DNA from 3 places in the Marinobacter sp. DSM 26671 genome. Region 1 is predicted to be linked to each of the others. Evidence: predicted binding sites of a transcription regulator. Region 1 holds the regulator's gene; each other region holds the start of a gene.
What was found. The regulator sigma-54, encoded in region 1, starts transcription at its own class of promoters, with help from an activator protein. The targets are predictions, from matches to a motif close to ANTGGCATNNANNTTGCTNT.
Positions count from the first base shown of each region.

Region 1 (6,175 bases):
GTAAACTTTATTTCAGCGCCACTGGTGATGAGCTCAAGGCTTTTAACATTCTGGATGGCCTGGGTTTGAAACAACTGATGGCAGCCGGGATTACCGTGGCCGTGATCACCGGACGAAAGTCCCCCCTGACCGAGAAGCGCATGCGGGATCTTGGCATTCCCCACCTGATGCAGGGGCGAGAGGACAAGAAGGTAGCCCTTCAGGAACTGGTCAGCACCATGGATATCAGCCCCGAGGCCATCGCATACATGGGGGACGATCTGCCAGATCTCCCGGCACTGAGGTTCGCCGGACTGGGCATCACCGTGCCCAACGGTTACTGGCTGGTGCAGCAGCATGCCGACTACTGCACCATTGCCCGGGGCGGCGAAGGGGCGGTCCGCGAAGCCTGCGACTTGCTGCTGACGGCCCATGGCAGGCTTGACGCAGCACTTGCCCCCTATCTGGAGCCCGAGGCATGAACTGGCTGCTGGACAGACCCTGGCTGCGAGCACTGGCACTGGCTGCTACCGTGGTGGCAGCCGTATTCCTGCTCTGGCGCAGCGATGAACCCCCTGTGATTGATGACGAGGCAGCGGCCCTACGGGGAGACGCCGAACCAGACGGTTTCGTGGTGAATGGTCAGTACACCTCCTTCGATGAAGCGGGCAATCTCAAGATCCGGTTTTCCAGCCCCCGAATTGAGCAGTTCGAGGAAGGCAACCTGGCCACCATGGAATCTCCCCGGGCCGAGCTGTACGGGGACCAGGAGGCCCTGCCGTGGATTGTCGAGGCCGACAATGGCAGCTTGCTGCAAAACCAGAATCTGGTGTACCTGACGGACAATGTCCGGGTTCAGCGCACGATTGGCGAACGGGACGCCGTCCTGACAACATCAAGCCTGACCCTGGATAACGACCGGGGCATGGTATATACAGACGCGCCCGTAGAAATACGTGATGTTACCGGCATAACCCGGGCCACGGGCATGAAAGCGTGGATAGACGAACGAATTCTGGAACTGAACTCCCAGGTGGAAGGACTCTATGAAACCGGAAACTAACCGATACCGGCGCCTGATGGCTGCCCTGCTAACGGTCGTGATGATCGGCCCGGCGGCTGCATTTGACCTTGATTCTGACACTCCTATCAAGGTCACCGCAGATACCGCCCGCCTGGATGACGGCCAGGGCATTGCCACCTACACCGGCGCTGTGGAACTTGAGCAGGGCAATACCCGCCTGACTGCCGAGCGGGTCGTCCTGTACCGGACCGAGGACGGCCTGAGCCGGATCGAAGCCTCTGGTACGCCCGCTATATACCGTCAACCGGCGCGCGAGGGGGAAGGCGAAACCGATGCCCGTGCCCTGAACATTACCTGGTCTGCCACCGACAGCCAGCTGACCTTTGAACGGGAAGCAGTCATCGAGCAGAATGGCAACCTGTTCCGGGGTGATGTCATTCATTATGATACCGTCGGCCGGGTTGTCACCGCTGAGGGCGGCGCAGACACCGGCGAGGGCAGCGGCCGGGTAGAGATGGTGATTCAGCCACGCAGTACAGACAGACAGGGATCCGATGGCAGTTCTGAGAGCCAGTAACCTGGCAAAGAGTTACAAACAGAAAAAAGTGGTGATCGACGTTTCCCTGGAAATCCGCAGTGGGGAAATTGTCGGGCTGCTTGGTCCCAACGGTGCCGGGAAAACCACCTGCTTCTATATGATCGTTGGGCTCGTCCCCGCTGATCGCGGGCGGATCACGATCGACAGCCGGGATATCACCCCCCTGCCCATGCATGGTCGGGCCCGCCAGGGCATCGGTTACCTGCCCCAGGAAGCCTCGGTCTTCCGCAAACTGTCCGTACGCGACAACATCATGGCCATCCTCGAAACCCGGCCGGGGCTGGGCAAGGCAGAGCGGGAGAAGAAGCTCGAGGGGTTATTGGAAGAATTCCACATCACCCATATCCGGGACAGTGTTGGCATGGCATTGTCCGGCGGTGAACGCCGACGGGTGGAGATTGCCCGGGCACTGGCCATGGAGCCGGCTTTTATCCTGCTGGATGAACCCTTCGCCGGTGTGGACCCCATATCCGTCAGTGACATCAAACACATCATCCGGCACCTTCGGGACAAAGGCATTGGCGTTTTGATCACCGACCACAACGTGCGTGAGACCCTGGACATCTGCGAGAATGCCTACATTGTTTCCGGCGGCCACATCATCGCCTCCGGCAATGCCGACGCCATCCTGGCCAACCAGCAGGTCAAGGAAGTCTATCTCGGCGACGAATTCAGACTCTGACACCCAATGGCTGATTGTTTTGATGACCTGTAGCAAGTAAACTCGGCAAAGAACTTGCTAGGGTAAATTAAAATCACGGCAAGTAACCGGCATATAAAGATTTTTTCACGACTTATGACACAACGCGCTGATGAGTGACGGATCCTGAACCATGGTTATGAAAGCCTCCTTACAGTTAAAGCTGGGTCAAAGCCTGACCATGACGCCCCAGCTGCAACAGGCGATCCGGCTTCTCCAGCTCTCCACTCTCGACCTCCAGCAGGAAATCCAGCAGGCACTGGAATCCAACCCCATGCTGGAGACCTCCGAGGACGATGACCAGACCGACGCAGCCAGCGAAAACGACGAGCGCGAGGCCAACGCCACCGAGTCCGCCGCTGAAGCTGCCCCGGAACCGGCCAGCGACTGGGATGAATCCGAGAACGGCCCGGACTGGTCCTCGGAGAACGAGATTCCTGACAACATTCCGGACGATCTGCCGGTTGATACCGCCTGGGACGACATCTACCAGTCCGCACCAGCGCCGGCAGCCCGCAACGACGACGAAAACGATCACGATTTCGAAACCCGTAATTCCCCGACCGAAACGCTTCAGGATCACCTGGAATGGCAGCTCAATCTGACGCCCCTCAGTGAACGGGACCAGGCCATTGCCCATGCCCTGATGGATGCAGTGGACGAACGGGGCTATATCACCAGCCCGCTGGAGGAAATCCACGCCGGACTGCTGGATGAGAACGATGAAGACCCCCTTGAACTGGATGAAGTGGAAGCCGTGCTTCACCGCCTGCAACACTTTGATCCGCCCGGCGTGTTTGCCCGGGACCTACAGGAATGCCTGCTGATCCAGCTCAACCAGCTGCCGCCGGAAACACCCTGGCTGGCCCAGGCACGCCTTGTAATTACCCATTACATCAACCTGCTGGGCAACCGCGATTACGCCCAGTTGCTGCGCCGCAGCCGCCTGAAAGAAGACCAGTTGCGGGATGTCCTGGCGCTGATCACCGGCCTGAATCCGCGGCCGGGCGATGTCATTGACCGGGCCGAACCCGATTATGTGATTCCGGACGTGATCGTTCGCAAACACAATGGCCGCTGGCGTGTTGAGCTGAATCCTGAAATTGCACCGCGCATCCGGGTCAATGCCAGCTATGCTTCTCTTATAAGGCGTGCGGACAGCAGTGCCGACAACACCTACCTGCGGGATCAGTTGCAGGAGGCGAAATGGTTTATCAAGAGCCTGCAGAGCCGCAATGAAACCCTGCTGAAAGTGGCGACCCGTATTGTCGAGCACCAGCAAGGATTCCTGGATCAGGGTGAAGAAGCCATGAAACCGCTGATCCTCTCTGATATCGCCCAGGCGGTTGAGATGCATGAGTCCACGATTTCCCGGGTCACCACCCAGAAATACATGCACACCCCCCGGGGAATTTTCGAGCTGAAATATTTCTTCTCCAGCCATGTCAGCACTGACGAAGGCGGTGAATGTTCTTCCACGGCGATCCGCGCGATGATCAAAAAGCTGATTGCCGCGGAAACGCCCAAAAAGCCGTTGAGCGACAGTAAAATTGCAGCCATGCTAGGAGAACAGGGAATCAAGGTTGCGCGACGCACCGTTGCCAAGTACCGGGAGGCCATGCACATTCCGCCTTCGAACGAACGCAAGCGGCTGGTCTGAACACCCCGGGGTCCGGGCGCAACGTACTATTTGCCGGCGCACAATGCGCCAGCACCCAGACCGGCTCCCGGGAGCCGGAACGATGACAACAGGAGACGCCTATGCAACTCAATATTTCAGGCCATCACGTAGAACTTACTCCCGCACTGAAGGATTATGTTTCAGAGAAGTTCCAGAAGCTCGAGCGTCACTTTGACCACATCAGCAACTGCCAGGTAACCCTGGAAGTGGAGAAGGTGCGCCAGATTGCGGAAGCCACGCTGCACGTGGTTGGTGGTGAGATTCACGCAAAGGCAGAAAATGAGGATATGTACGCAGCCATCGATGCCCTGATCGACAAGCTTGACCGTCAGATCCTCAAGCACAAGGAAAAGAATGTAGACCGGATGCACGGAAACGGCTCTCGCTAACTGACTGTTTTCATGCAATTCATCTAATCGAGCTGCGACATGAGTAACGTGTCGCAGCCTTTTTTTTAACGGAAACGCAGTCGATCCATGAGCGACACATCCCTGACCATAGAGAACATTCTTGCTCCGGAGCTCACCCTCTGCAGGGTAGCTGCGTCCAGCAAGAAACGGGCCCTGGAGTTTATTGCCGAGCAGATAAACCATCAGGACAACACGCTCAGCGAGACCCAGCTCTTCAACAACCTGATTTCCCGCGAGCGCCTGGGCAGCACCGGCATTGGCCAGGGAATCGCCATTCCCCACTGCCGTCTGGAAGGACTTGATCACGTGGTGGGCGTGCTGATGACGCTGGAAGAAAGCGTCGAATTCGATGCTATCGACAATCAGCCGGTGGATCTGATTTTCGCCCTGATCGTCCCGAAGGAAGCAACGAGCGAACACCTGGAGCTGCTCAGCCAACTGGCTGAAAAGTTCAATGAGCGGTCGTTCTGTGATCGCCTCCGGCAATCCGAGGACGCCAGCACGCTGTACCAGCGCATGACCGCCTCAGGCGGCTGATATTCACTGCAGTGGAGGTAAGGTGGTCATGAAGCTGATTATCGTCAGTGGCAGGTCCGGTTCGGGCAAGAGTACCGCACTTCATGTGCTGGAGGACCTCGGGTTTTATTGCATCGACAATCTTCCTATTGGCCTGCTCTTCCCCCTCACACGGGAAGCCGCCAGCCAGACCAGGCCTGGTCGACTGGGCAAGATGGCCGTCAGTATCGATGCGCGGAACCTTTCCGGCGAGCTGGCCAATTTCGAGGAGATCTACCGGCGCCTCCAGGAAACCGGGGTTACCGTTGAAATCATCTTCCTGGACGCCGACGAGCAGTCGCTTCTGCAGCGTTTTCACGCCACCCGCAGAAAGCATCCGTTGAGTGACGACAGGACCTCTCTCCGGGAAGCCATTACCAGCGAGAAGAAACTGCTGGAGCCCCTCTCCAAGCTTTCCGATCTTTACGTAAATACCACCGGCATGTCCATGTACGAGCTGCGGGACATGGTCAAGCAGCGCGTGGTCGGTCGAAAAGATCAGGAACTGGCTCTCCTGTTTCAGTCATTCGGCTTCAAACACGGCGTGCCGCTGGATTCCGACTACGTTTTCGATGTCCGCTGCCTGCCCAACCCCTACTGGGATACCAGCCTCCGCAAGTATGTCGGGACGGATCAGCCGGTTATCGAGTTTCTGGAAAAAGAACCGGCAAGCCGGAAGATGATCGAGGACCTGAAATCATTTCTGGATACCTGGCTGCCCTCTTTTGCAGACAGCAACCGCAGCTACATGACCATTTCCATTGGTTGTACCGGCGGCCAGCACCGGTCGGTGTATGTGTGCGAGCAGTTGGGTGAGTACTTCCGGCAACGGTACAGCAATGTGCAAGTGCGGCACACCGAACTGCCACACCTGCAGACCCGGGAAGAGATCTGATCAAGCCATGATTCGCCGCCCCATTACCATCATCAACAAACTGGGCCTGCATGCGCGCGCCACTGCGAAGCTGGTCAACACGGCATCGGAATACGACAGCAGCGTGCGTATCAGCGGCAAAGGCCGGGATGTGGACGCGAAGAACATCATGCAGGTGATGATGCTGGCCGCCAGCAAAGGAACCGATGTGGAGCTCATTGCCGACGGACCGGATGAGGAACAGGCCATCGAAGCATTGGTGGAATTGATTAACGACTATTTCGGTGAGGGTGAGTAAAATAAACACATGACCGATATTCTGGAAAAAAGCCAGGCCCGCCAGCGTCTTCGCTC
Region 1 covers NZ_FONF01000005.1:150,819-156,993, forward strand. Annotated here, with positions in the region: gene BM035_RS07505 (KdsC family phosphatase) at 1-461, shown strand, start outside; gene lptC (LPS export ABC transporter periplasmic protein LptC) at 458-1,042, shown strand; gene lptA (lipopolysaccharide transport periplasmic protein LptA) at 1,026-1,580, shown strand; gene lptB (LPS export ABC transporter ATP-binding protein) at 1,558-2,283, shown strand; gene BM035_RS07525 (RNA polymerase factor sigma-54) at 2,435-3,961, shown strand; gene hpf (ribosome hibernation promoting factor) at 4,063-4,371, shown strand; gene ptsN (PTS IIA-like nitrogen regulatory protein PtsN) at 4,459-4,929, shown strand; gene rapZ (RNase adapter RapZ) at 4,958-5,842, shown strand; gene BM035_RS07545 (HPr family phosphocarrier protein) at 5,850-6,119, shown strand; gene mgtE (magnesium transporter) at 6,129-6,175, shown strand, end outside.

Region 2 (6,175 bases), on a different contig from region 1:
ACTGATGCGGTTGCGCGCCGCCATGCTGACCACCCGGATTGCCGAGTATTACCGGGATCAGGGCAAACGCGTGCTCCTGTTGATGGATTCTCTTACCCGTTACGCCCAGGCCCAGCGGGAAATTGCGCTGGCCGTGGGTGAGCCGCCGGCGACCAAAGGCTACCCGCCCTCGGTATTTGCCAAACTGCCCCAGTTGGTGGAGCGAACCGGCAATGGTCGCCCCGGAGGTGGTTCTATCACGGCGTTCTACACCGTACTTACCGAAGGCGATGACCAGCAGGATCCGATTGCAGACGCTGCCCGGGCGATTCTGGATGGCCACATCGTACTCTCCCGCCGGCTTGCCGAAGAGGGACACTACCCCGCCATTGATGTGGAAGCGTCGATCAGCCGGGTGATGCCGCAGGTAACCGAGACCGAACATTTTTCCAGGGCCCAGCGATTCAAGCAGGTGTACTCACGGTACCAGCAGGCCCGGGATCTGATCTCTGTCGGCGCTTACGTGAAGGGTTCCGATCCCGAGACCGATTTTGCCATCACTCACATCGGTAATATGCGCCAGTTCCTGCAGCAGGGCCTGAATGAGAGTGCACCACTGAAGGAAAGTGTTGACCAGTTGCTGGCGGTGGTGCCAGAGCGTCGATCCCCCGATCGGCGTAAGTCGGCCGTGCCGAATCCGGCAGCTGGCGGCGGAGGTGATGCCTGATGCTGCGTTCCCGGCGTCTGGAAGTGGTTCTTTCCCTGGAGGAGCGCAAGGAGCAGGAAGCCCTGGAGCGAATGGGAGAGGCCAGGAAGCTGGCGGAGCAGCAGCGCGAACAGGTCCAGAACCTGAATCGCTACCAGCAGGAGTACCGGGATCAGATTCGCAACAGCCAACAGGGGGTTGTGCAGGTGTCCAGGCTCCAGGCGTGGCAGGCCTTTATTGCGCAACTGGATCAGGTAATCCGGCAGCAACAGACGCAGCTGGAGCAGGCGGAAAAGGTCTTCGAGGCGCGCAAAAAGGAATGGCAGCACGCCTGGGAGCGCCGGCGTGGCATGGAAAAATACATAGAAACCTGCCGCCAGCAGGAGCAGAGGGAGCAGGATCTCCGGGAACAGAAGCTTTCGGATGAGGCCGCGGGGCGGGCTTTTAACCAACGTCGACGCTGAATCTTGCTCCGCATCAAGCAAATACAGATGCAAAATCAGACCACTCAGCTATCCTTACCGGATGTAGGGCTGGTAGAACACGCCGGTCAAATGCTGCTCTTGATAGCCCGGGAGGTTTTGGAATGCCGATCCAGACGCGCCGCGATGATGACGGTCAGACTCTTGTTATCAGGATAGAGGGGCGTTTCGACTTCAGCACCCATCAGGCGTTCCGTGATGCCTACGAGCACGGTGATCCGAACATCCGGAATTACATTGTGGATCTGTCTGACACCACCTACCTGGATAGCTCGGCGCTGGGAATGCTGTTGTTGCTCCGTGATTATGCCGGAGGTGACAGCGCAGGAATCGTCATCGAAAACTGCAATAACGATGTCCGTCGTATTCTTTCAATCTCCAATTTCGAGCAACTTTTCAATATCCGCTGATGCTCGCGGACTGCCGGAGTACTCATGGATGATTCCGTTGCAGAACATAGCCGTCCCCTGAGAATACTGATCGCTGACGATTCGGACAGCGATCGCCTGATCCTCAAAACACTGCTGAAGCGACTGGGGCACGAAGTCCTTGATGTGGCAAACGGGCTGGACGCGGTCTCTGTTTTCCAGCGGGAGGCGCCGGACCTGGTGCTGCTGGATGCCCTGATGCCTGTCATGGATGGCATGGAAGCGGCCCGTCAGATCAAGCTCCTGGCTGGTGAACGGCTGGTTCCCCTGATTTTCCTGACCTCCCTCTCTGAAGCCGGTGCCCTGGCCCGATGCCTGGAGGCCGGTGGCGATGACTTCCTGGGAAAGCCCTATAACCGGATCATCATTGAAGCCAAGATCAAGGCCTTCAACCGAATGCGATTGATGCACCGGACCCTCTCGGATCAGCGGGATCTCATTCGTGAGCGCAACCGACAACTTACCGAAGAGCAGGAAATCGCCAAGCGGGTCTTCGATAACGTGGCTCATTCCGGCTGCCTGGATGCCTCCAATATTCGTTATCACGCCTCGCCCCAGTCCATTTTCAATGGTGATGTGTTGTTTGCCTCGCCGCGGCCGGCGGGCGGGATGCTGATCTTCATGGGGGATTTCACCGGCCATGGTCTGCCGGCTGCCATCGGCGCCATGCCTGTAGCCGAGATCTTCTACGGCATGGCCAATAAGGGTTTTAACGGCCAGGACGTATTGCGCGAGATCAACCAGAAACTCAAACGGATTCTGCCCACGGGCATGTTCTGCTGTGGCGCCATGATCGAGGCGGATTTCAAACTTAATCAGCTGCAAGTCTGGAACGGCGGTCTGCCCGATGGCTGGCTGATCCGGACCACCGGAGAACTCCAGGCATTGCCATCGCGGCATCTTCCCCTGGGTATCCTTGCGCCGGATCAGTTCAATGCCGATTTCGAGAGGGTTGGTGCCGGCCCTGGTGACAGGGTGCTGATGATGACCGATGGCTTTCTGGAATCTGCCGACAGCGCCGGCAACGTATTCGGTGAGCAGGGCGTTACCGGCACGCTTGACCGGCTGGACGGTGGCGACCATCCGTTCGATGCCATGATGTCCGCGGTTCACCGGTTCACCGGAAACTTTGAGGATGGCGATGACCTGACGCTCTGCTGTCTGGAAATGATGGACGAGGCTGGGCTGGCTACCCTGCCAGATCGTGCCGCACCGTCTGCTCTTGCCGGGCCGGCGGAATGGCGCTGCAGCTATGAAATCCGGGAAAGGACTCTCGGCGAGTTCAGTCCTCTGCCTCTGTTGCTTCATATCTGCATGGAGGTGCCGGGTCTTCGACGGAAGAGCGGCGAAATCTATACCCTGCTGGCGGAACTCTACAACAACGCGCTGGAGCACGGTGTTCTGGAACTCCCGTCAGAATGGAAACACTCACCGGAGGGCTTTGGCCGCTACTACGCGGAGCGCAATCGGCGCCTGGCTAACGTGGAGGGTCACTACATCCGGTTCACACTGCACCATTCCCTGAAACCGGATGGAGGTCGGCTTCGTGTTATCTGTGAGGACAGCGGCCAGGGGTTTGATTTTCACAATCATCCCAGCGTGGCCCCCGGTAATTCCCCAACCATGAGCGGGCGCTATGCAGGGCGGGGCCTGCTGCTGTTGAAACGTCTGGCGGAGACCATCAGGTTTCATGAACAGGGCAATCATGTTGAAATTGTCTACGATTGGCAGTTCGCCCGTACAGCGGAGAATCGAGATGACTGATAAACCACACCTGGACGAGGAGGCACTGGCTGAGCTTCGAGACGTCATGGAGGACGAATTCGAAGTGCTGATACAGACCTATGTTGCAGATTCCCGCGACAGGATTCGGGGATTGCAAGAAGCCCTGAGGGCTGACGATAGTGACGCCTTTGCCAAGACGGCCCATAGCTTCAAGGGCAGTTGTATCAATATTGGCGCCCCGCGGCTTGGCGAACTCTGCCTGAAGGCGGAAATCGCAGGAAAGGAGTCCCGGCTGGACGATGCCTCGGGATTAGTGGATGACATCGCCCGGGAATTCGAACAGGTAATCGCAGGCCTGGATGGCTTGATGGTGGGGTGAATCAGGTCTATTCAGGCCGTTTGTCAGGCGAAGCAGGTGTGCGCTGGCATCACAATTGCTTTGTCCTTCGCATTGAGTGGATTAACCGCCCATGCACCGGCCAAGTCCGGCAAGGTGAGGGCGACAATGCGATAAAAGCGGCAAGAGGTTGCCATGGCCCAGATGGTTCTTCCCCAAACCCCCGCGCCCGGGACGCAACAAGATCCCGGCCCGTCAAAATCCGGAGCCAGCCGAGATCCGGCTGACAGGAAAAGCGATTTCGACTCTGTCTCCCAGGCTGAGCAAAAGCGGCTCGATCGCCAGAAGGCGGATCGGGCCGCTGAGGCCAGATCTGCCGATGAATCCCGGGCGGCCCGGGACACACCTTCAGAGACGAAAACGGAAGCAAACGCGAACGCTGATCCAAAGGGTGGCGAAAAAGCCAACGCTGCCACGGATGCTGAATCACAGGACGCGGACTGGGCCGCTGTAGCAGGTGATGGCAAATCAGAGCCGACGGCGCTTCCCCTTACCTTTGTCGAGTTGCAGTCCTGGCTGAATCCAAAAGCCGGAGGTGCCGGTGAGTCCGCCATGTCAGCTACAATGCCGGGAGTCGGCGTCAATGCTGCCAACGGTGTTTCGGGCCAAGCGAATTCCGTTGCCGGATTGTTCAGTGGCCTTCTCACAGGGGCCTCGGGTCAGAAAGCTCAGTCCGGATCCGGCGGTGTTTCCGGCGATGCGACACTGACAGATGTCATGAAGGCCTCAGTGCTCACCGACTCCGGCCGCAATGCGGATTCCGGCTCGTTGATCAATTCTGGCCGCTTCCAGTCCGCCATGGATCTGGTGTCCCAGCAAGCGGCCAATAATGCCAATGGGGCAGCAAAACTGACGGCCGAGAACGCTGCGCCATTACGAGGTTATGCTACGTCCATTGATGTGCCGGTAGGCCATGCAGAGTGGGGCGACAAACTGGTGGGCAAGCTCAGCTGGCTGACTGCCCGTAACATGTCGGTTGCCGAAATCCACCTGACACCACCGGACATGGGCCCCATGGAGGTCAAGGTCCGGGTGCAGAACGAGCAGGCGAGTATTACGGTCCATTCGGCCAATCCCGTGGTCCGTGACCAGCTTGAACTGCATTCCCACCGGCTCAGGGATATGCTGGGTGAGCAGGGAATGTCGTTGGCAGGCTTCGATGTTTCCGATTCGCCTCGCCAGCAGACCGGCGAGCAGGGCACCGGAAACGATAATGGCTCCGGTGGCGGTTCGGCATCGCTGGTCGCTGGCGATCAGGACGATGAAGGCATCAGCTCCGGCAGCCTTGATCTCAGCTGGAAAGGCGAAGTAGACATCTTCGCCTGATACCCTTCGATATTCTCTTCCAATCTCCTTTGCCCATCCTTCCCGGCAACGCTAAACTGCTGTTCTGAACGGGAAGGTTGGGTGTTCTGGCCCGCCCTTTGCATCCAATCCTGAAAAGTCGCGGAAAATTGCTCCCCGTGACGGATTTCTGGCAAAGCGAACATTATGGCTGAAAATAACGAATCTGAAGCGGCTCCTGCCAAGAAGGGAAAACTGAAACTGATCATCATGCTGGTTGTGGTGGTGATCCTGGCCATTGTGCTGTCTGTGGTGGGTACCCTGTGGTTCCTGGGCGGCGGTCTTCCGGGCATGGGGGAGGAAGAGGGTGACGCAACCGAGGTTGCAGAGGAAACCTTTATTCCCAGCAGCTACTACCAGATGGAAAAAGCCATCGTTACCACGGTTCAGGCTGAGGGCCGCCAACGCTACGCCCAGGCGTACCTGGCACTGGAGTCTACGGATCAACAGGCGCTGGAAGCTGCCAAGCTGCATATGCCTCTGATTCGAAGCCAGCTGGTGACCGTACTCGGAAGCAGCAACTTTAACGAGCTGCAAACACCCGAGGGCCGGAGTGGCCTGGTTGACCGAATGCTGACCACGGTCAACCAGGTGCTGGAGCAGGAAGGTGAGCCCGCCATAAAACGGGTGTTATTCAGAAATTTTGTCGTGCAATAGCGCACGGGCCACGGTACTTCAGGGGCAGGACTACGTATGCAGGACTTGTTGTCACAGGATGAAATCGATGCCCTCCTCCACGGGGTGGATGACGGTGACATTGATACCTATGAAGAGACTGATGATACCGGTATAAAGTCCTACGACCTTGCCAGTCAGGACCGTATTGTCCGGGGTCGGATGCCGACCCTGGAAATGATCAACGAGCGGTTTGCCCGCTATACCCGGATCAGCCTGTTCAACCTGATGCGTCGCAACGCCGATGTCTCTACCGGCGGCGTGCAGATCATGAAATTCGGCGAGTACATCCACACCCTGTACGTGCCCACCAGCCTCAACCTGTGCAAAGTCCGGCCGTTGCGTGGCACCTCGCTGTTCGTGCTGGATGCCAAGCTGGTCTTCAAACTGGTGGACAATTTCTTCGGTGGGGAAGGGCGGCACGCCAAAATCGAGGGCC
Region 2 covers NZ_FONF01000017.1:80,034-86,208, reverse strand. Annotated here, with positions in the region: gene fliI (flagellar protein export ATPase FliI) at 1-706, shown strand, start outside; gene fliJ (flagellar export protein FliJ) at 706-1,149, shown strand; gene BM035_RS16780 (STAS domain-containing protein) at 1,272-1,577, shown strand; gene BM035_RS16775 (PP2C family protein-serine/threonine phosphatase) at 1,602-3,359, shown strand; gene BM035_RS16770 (Hpt domain-containing protein) at 3,352-3,699, shown strand; gene BM035_RS16765 (flagellar hook-length control protein FliK) at 3,853-5,043, shown strand; gene BM035_RS16760 (flagellar basal body-associated FliL family protein) at 5,209-5,718, shown strand; gene fliM (flagellar motor switch protein FliM) at 5,755-6,175, shown strand, end outside.
Region 2: the regulator sigma-54 is predicted to act here: its motif matches at 3,742-3,761, upstream of BM035_RS16765 (flagellar hook-length control protein FliK).

Region 3 (6,175 bases), on a different contig from region 1:
GCTTGGCAAGACAAGCGACTACCCGGACAGCTACGATCCTGGGCTGCTTTTCCCGGTGGCGAGAGAGGAAAATCGCCGCCGCATTGGTCTGGAGGATGGCCGTTGGCCTTGGTTTGGCGAGGATCTGTGGCAGGCCTGGGAAATCTCCTGGCTGCGTCCAAGCGGCGTGCCGGAAGTGGCCTGGGCGGAGATTGTTTTTCCGGCGGCCTCGCCCGCAATCATTGAGTCCAAATCGCTCAAGCTGTACCTGAACTCGTTGAACCAGGCGGTCTACTCTTCTCGGGAGCAGGTCGCGGAGGTGATTACCCAGGATCTTTCCAGCGCCTGCGGCGGTGCTGTTCAGGTGAATCTGTTGAGCGTCGACGAATCCGGTGAAGCGATTGGCCGGCCGGAGGGCTTCGAGCTCATTGATGACGAGCCGGTCAGCGAAGTGGTTTTTGAATACGCGCCTGAGGCGCTTTCAGCGAGTGGGGAGGTGGTGACAGAACGGCTCTGCTCCCATCTGCTGAAGAGCAACTGCCCGGTAACCGGTCAGCCTGACTGGGCGACACTCCTCATAAGCTACACCGGACCGAAAATCGATCGGGGCGGTTTGTTGCGTTACGTGGTGGGCTTCCGGCAGAAACAGGATTTCCACGAGCATTGCGTGGAAACCGTGTTTACCGATCTGATGGGGCGGTGCAACCCGGAGTCGCTTACCGTGGTTGCCCGGTATACACGGCGGGGCGGGCTGGATATAAATCCGTGGCGAAGCACGGAAACCGGCGGGGATGCCGGCCCAAGGTTGATACGTCAGTAGCAGGATTCTGTTTGAGCGCAGGGAAGCGCCTCAGGAAACATCCTCTTCCCGCCGCAGGCGATCTGCAGCATCTTCCAGAGCGGTCAGGATGGCCTGCCGCTCTTTCTCGGTGATCTTGTCCGAATCGAGATACATGGCGAAGCCGCTATGTTCGTGTTCCAGGAAGCTTCGGTTGGGCCCCATGTCGCGCCGGAAGTCGACCACTTCGTAAATTGGCACCGGCTTGACAAAGCCCTTCACGGTAATCTCGCCCTTGTCTCTGCACATGATCTTGTCCTTGATCAGCGCGAAGGTTTCGTAGGAAACGAGGATTTCGCCCGGCTCCGCCAGGGACTCAAGCCGGCTGGCCAGGTTTACTTCCTTGCCGATAATCGTGTAATCCATCCGGTTCTCGGCGCCAAAGTTACCAACCGTTGTATAACCGGTGCTTATTCCCATGCGGATTTCCAGCGGGGTCTTGATGCCCTGGCTGCGCCATTTCTGCCGCATGATTTTCATATGCTTGCGCATCTCGATGGCCATGGAGACACAGGCAAATGCGTCCTCCCTCTGGCCACGGCTGGTTGGATCGCCAAAGAACACCATGATGGAATCACCAACGAACTTGTCGATGGTGCCGCCATACTTGAGAGCAACTTCCGACATTTCATTGAAGTAGTGATTCAGCAGTTCGGTCAGTGCTTCGGGTTCCATTTCCTCAGACAATTCGGTGAAGCCTTTGATGTCAGAGAAAAACACCGCCAGTTTCTTGCGCTGGGTTTCCAGTCTCACGTCCCGCTCACCGGTGAAGATCGACTGCCAGACTTGAGGCGAGAGATATTTGGACAGTTTGTGTGAAAGCGCGATGGACTGCTCCCGCTGGTTCTGGATCTGGGTCTTTGCCAGCATCAACGCCCGTGCCTGCTGGTGGGAATAGTAAGCCGTAACGCAAATATAAAGCCCGGTGGATAAAATCGACACGATGCTGGTCAGCAGGGGCGAGTGTGGTCCGTCTGCCGGGCCGACGATCGCAACCGCCCCCGCAATGGAGGCCGCCATGAAGCCGGTGCCCAGGACCCACTGACGGATACCACCAACAATCAGGCAACTGAACATCAGCATCAGTGCAACGGCGAGGGAGGGGATGACGATCAGCCCGATGCAACCAATGAAAGCGCCACCAACCACGCAATCAAATATCAGCATTTTCTGACGGATGCGTGGCGAATTCCTGAGGAAAGTGCGGCGAGTCAGGGCATGGGCGATGTGGGGCCAGGTGAGGGCCCCGGCAACCAGCCAGAGAAGCCATTGCGGAAAGGCGCCCTGGAGAACGCCGGTTACGATAATGGCGGCGGTTGAGGTGTATGCCAGTACCCGGCCATTGTAATCGGGCATCGGGGGAATGGCGATCGGGTTGCCCGCCGCCTCGGACGAGAGGGCTCTGCCAGCTGAGCTACTGGCATTACGCAGGTCTGCCGGGGCACTCATCATTTCAGAAACGGATCCTGCCAATGAGCATGTCGCGGAACATGACCCAGTCACCCATAAGGCTGTACAGTGGATATTTGAAGGTAGCGGGGCGATTTTTTTCAAACTTGAAATGACCAACCCACGCAAAGCCATAGCCTATGACCGGCAAGGCCAGAAGCCACAACAGCTTGCCCGAAGCCAGAGCCCATACGGCGACTATCAGGACCAGGAGACTTCCAGCGAAATGCAAACGGCGACAGGTGACGTCGCTGTGCTCTTCGAGGTAGTACGGATAAAATTCGGAAAAGTTATTGAAGGTTTGCTGGTTGCTCATTGTGTTGCCACTCAACGTTGTACGACCGCGTCATTTATAATTGTTGGTAGACCCGACTACGACTAAAGGTTAACAGCATTACGTAGAACCCACAATTCACAGCCATGAATTGTGTTCGTACCTATATTTCAACAGTCTTTAAACAGCGAGCAGATATGACCGCAGTTACCGATTTCCTCCTGAACCGCTCCTCTGAACCGAGGCTGGAATCACCCGCGCCGGATTCGACAACCCTCGAAAGGGCCTTTTCCTGCGCGGCGCGTGCACCGGACCATGCACTGCTCAGGCCCTGGCGCTATCTGGTGATCGAGGGTAAAGGCCTTGAAGCCCTGGGAGAGCTGTTTGCGTCCACCTGTGCCAATAACAGCGATGAGAAAGAAATCGAGAAGCTCCGGCGTGCCCCCCTTCGCGCACCCATGGTCATAGTTGGTATCGCGTCGCCGAGGACGCATCCCAAAGTACCGGAAATCGAGCAGGTCATGTCGGCAGCTGCCGGCATGAGTTTTGTTGAGCTTGCCCTTCAGGATGCCGGTTTCGGCGTGATGTGGAGAACAGGCGGCGTTGCCTACCACTCCTCGGTTCACCAGGGGTTGGGCCTGGAAGAGCATGAACAGATTGTTGGCTTTCTCTACACCGGTACGGTCTCGGCATCCAAGCCGTCTGTGCCCAGACCGGCGGTGGACGAGTTTGTGAGTCATTGGCCCTGAGACCTTGTTGAATACCCCCGGCTTCTGCCGGGGGAAGCAGCTTGCCGCTTTTTCTTGCCCTTTTCCTTTCTCCTTTCCCGTAACCGCTACTCGGATTCTCTGCAGGGCCTGCCAACACTGGGTTTCCTGACAAATTAACACCTGACCATAAATCTGGCATTCAGCTTGCTTTAGTCCTGTCAAAGAGCACAGCCGGCAAAAACAGCTCGGCATACCAGTGCAGTTTTCGGGAGGCAACATGGCAATTACGTTTGATTCGGCTCTGGGCATTCATCAACACGCGGTTGAAGCGCGTGTTAAACGCGCCGAAGTTCTGGCAAACAACCTGGCAAACGCCGACACCCCGGGTTTCAAGGCGCGGGATCTGGATTTCCAGGCCATGATGCAGAAGGCCCAGGAGCAGGTCAGCGGATTCCAGATGGCCAAAACCCATGACGCGCACATGGATACCTCGCCATCGGCGTCGGAAAGCGATTTGATGTATCGGGTTCCCCATCAGCCGTCGGTTGACGGCAATACGGTAGACGCCCAGCAGGAGCAGACCCGGTTTATGCGCAACGCCATGGATTTCCAGGCCAGCTTCCAGTTTTTGAACAGCAAGTTCAGCGGTTTGACCAAAGCCCTCAAGGGCGAATAAGCCGCAGTCACAGGATTAGCGAAGGAGAATTTTCATGTCACTGGGCAGCATTTTTGACATCGCCGGTTCCGGCATGACCGCGCAATCACTGCGGCTGAATACAACCGCGTCCAACATTGCCAATGCAGAAACGGCAAGTTCCAGCACGGGGGAAACCTATCGCGCCAGGAAGCCGGTTTTCTCGGCGATTCAGCAGTCTCTGATGAATCCCGGGCAGGGAGGCTTGCCCATGGCTGCCGATGAGGGGCCGGGCGCCGGCGTGAGGGTTGACGGTATTGTCGAAAGTGATGCGGAGCTGCAGATGCGCTACGAGCCCCATCACCCGGCGGCCAACGAGGACGGCTACGTCTACTACCCCAATGTGAATGTGGTTGAAGAGATGGCGGACATGATGTCGTCGTCCAGAAGTTTCCAGATGAATGTGGATGTCATGAACACAGCCAAGTCCATGATGCAGCGCATTCTGACTCTCGGTCAGCAGTAACAGGGTGAGGAGCACAACATGACTGCAGTAAATGCAACAGACGCGTCGGATGTTCTGAGCCAGTACCAGCTGAAGCAACAGAATGGCGGCCAGGGCACCAGCGAGTTGGGTCGGAACGAGTTCATGGAACTGATGCTGGCCCAGCTGAAGAACCAGAACCCGCTGGAACCCCAGGACAACGGTGAATTCATCTCCCAACTGGCCCAGTTCAGCTCGCTGGAGGAAATGCAGAACCTTTCCGGTACGGTTGAGGATGTGGTGGGTCAGTTCCGTTCCAGCCAGGCGCTGCAGGCCTCTGCCATGGTCGGCAAAACCGTGCTTGCCCCTTCCCAGATCGGGGTTCTGGGTGCGGACGGTGAGATCAGCGGCACCGTTGAAGTGCCGGCATCGACCGGTGGCCTTCGGCTTTCGATTCAGGGTCAGAATGGTGAGCGGGTTCGCCAGATCGACATGGGTAGTAGTCCGGCAGGGGTGACCTCGTTCCGCTGGGATGGCCAGGACGGCAACGGCAATCCCTTGCCGCCGGGCGCCTACCGGATTGTGGCCGAGGCTTCCTACCCGGATGGGCCGCAGCAGTTGGGTACGATGGTAAGTGCCAATGTTGACAGCGTGTCCCTGGGCCAGGGTGGCTCCATTACCCTGAATCTTGCAGGCATGGGCTCCATCGCCCTGTCTGATGTAAAACAAATTAACTGATACCGGTGAAACACCAAGGGGTGAACCATGGGATTTAATACGGGTTTGAGTGGCCTTCGCGCGGCATCGGTGGATCTGGACGTCACCGGCAACAACATTGCCAACGCCAGTACCGTTGGTTTCAAGGGCAGCAAGGCCCAGTTTGGCGATCTATACGCCAGCGGTTTCCTGAGCGCAGGCACCAACCCGATCGGCGACGGTGTCCGGGTTCAGGACGTTAAGCAGTCTTTTGGGCAGGGCAACATCAGCTTCACTGACAATGGCCTGGACATGGCGATTGCCGGCGATGGTTTCTTTATCCTGAACAACGGCGGCGAGATTCGTTATTCCCGCGCAGGACAGTTCGGCATTGATAAGGAAGGCTATGTAACGAACAACCAGAATATGCGGGTACAGGGATACACCGCGGACGAGGACGGCAACTTGTCTGGCATCCGGGGAGATTTGCAGATTGCAACAGACAACCTGGCTCCGAGAAGGACGACAAACCTCGACTCCGATCTGAATCTTGATTCCAGGGAGTCCGTGCTGGAAACCCGTGTTTGGGATGTCGGGCCTCTCACTCTTGCTTCCATACAGGGCGAGAGCTTTGATGTGCAGTATTCGGACGGCTCGCCTGCCTTCAACGTGAATATTGACCCTGCAGCCAGTGCCCGTGAAGCGGCCTCCACTATCAACGATGCGCCTGGATTGAGTGCTTCGGCCACAACGACGGCGACTTTTGACGGCACGCCGGCTCTTGATGACGCCTTCATCTCTGGCGCCAGTTCGTTTTCATTCAGCCTCGATATCAATGGATCGCCGCTGACCTTGGACACGTCAAATATCAATTCCCTGCAGGATCTGGTTGATTCAATCAACAACTCCAGCGAGACCGCAATTTCCGCTTCGATTGTCACCGGAGGCGGGGGCAGCGATGTTCTGCGAGTGATTCATAACCAGGGTGAGACGCTCGACTTTACCTTTGCCGATGGCAATGGCAACGGCGATACCGGCACCGTCGAAGGTGATGTGAACGTGACTGCGGACCGGTCGGTGGCGGGAATCACATCAACCACCGCTGACAATG
Region 3 covers NZ_FONF01000013.1:23,646-29,820, forward strand. Annotated here, with positions in the region: gene queF (NADPH-dependent 7-cyano-7-deazaguanine reductase QueF) at 1-799, shown strand, start outside; gene BM035_RS14550 (adenylate/guanylate cyclase domain-containing protein) at 830-2,269, opposite strand; gene BM035_RS14555 (Mpo1-like protein) at 2,271-2,582, opposite strand; gene BM035_RS14560 (nitroreductase family protein) at 2,738-3,289, shown strand; gene flgB (flagellar basal body rod protein FlgB) at 3,528-3,926, shown strand; gene flgC (flagellar basal body rod protein FlgC) at 3,961-4,410, shown strand; gene BM035_RS14575 (flagellar hook assembly protein FlgD) at 4,429-5,106, shown strand; gene BM035_RS14580 (flagellar hook protein FlgE) at 5,134-6,175, shown strand, end outside.
Region 3: the regulator sigma-54 is predicted to act here: its motif matches at 3,442-3,461, upstream of flgB (flagellar basal body rod protein FlgB).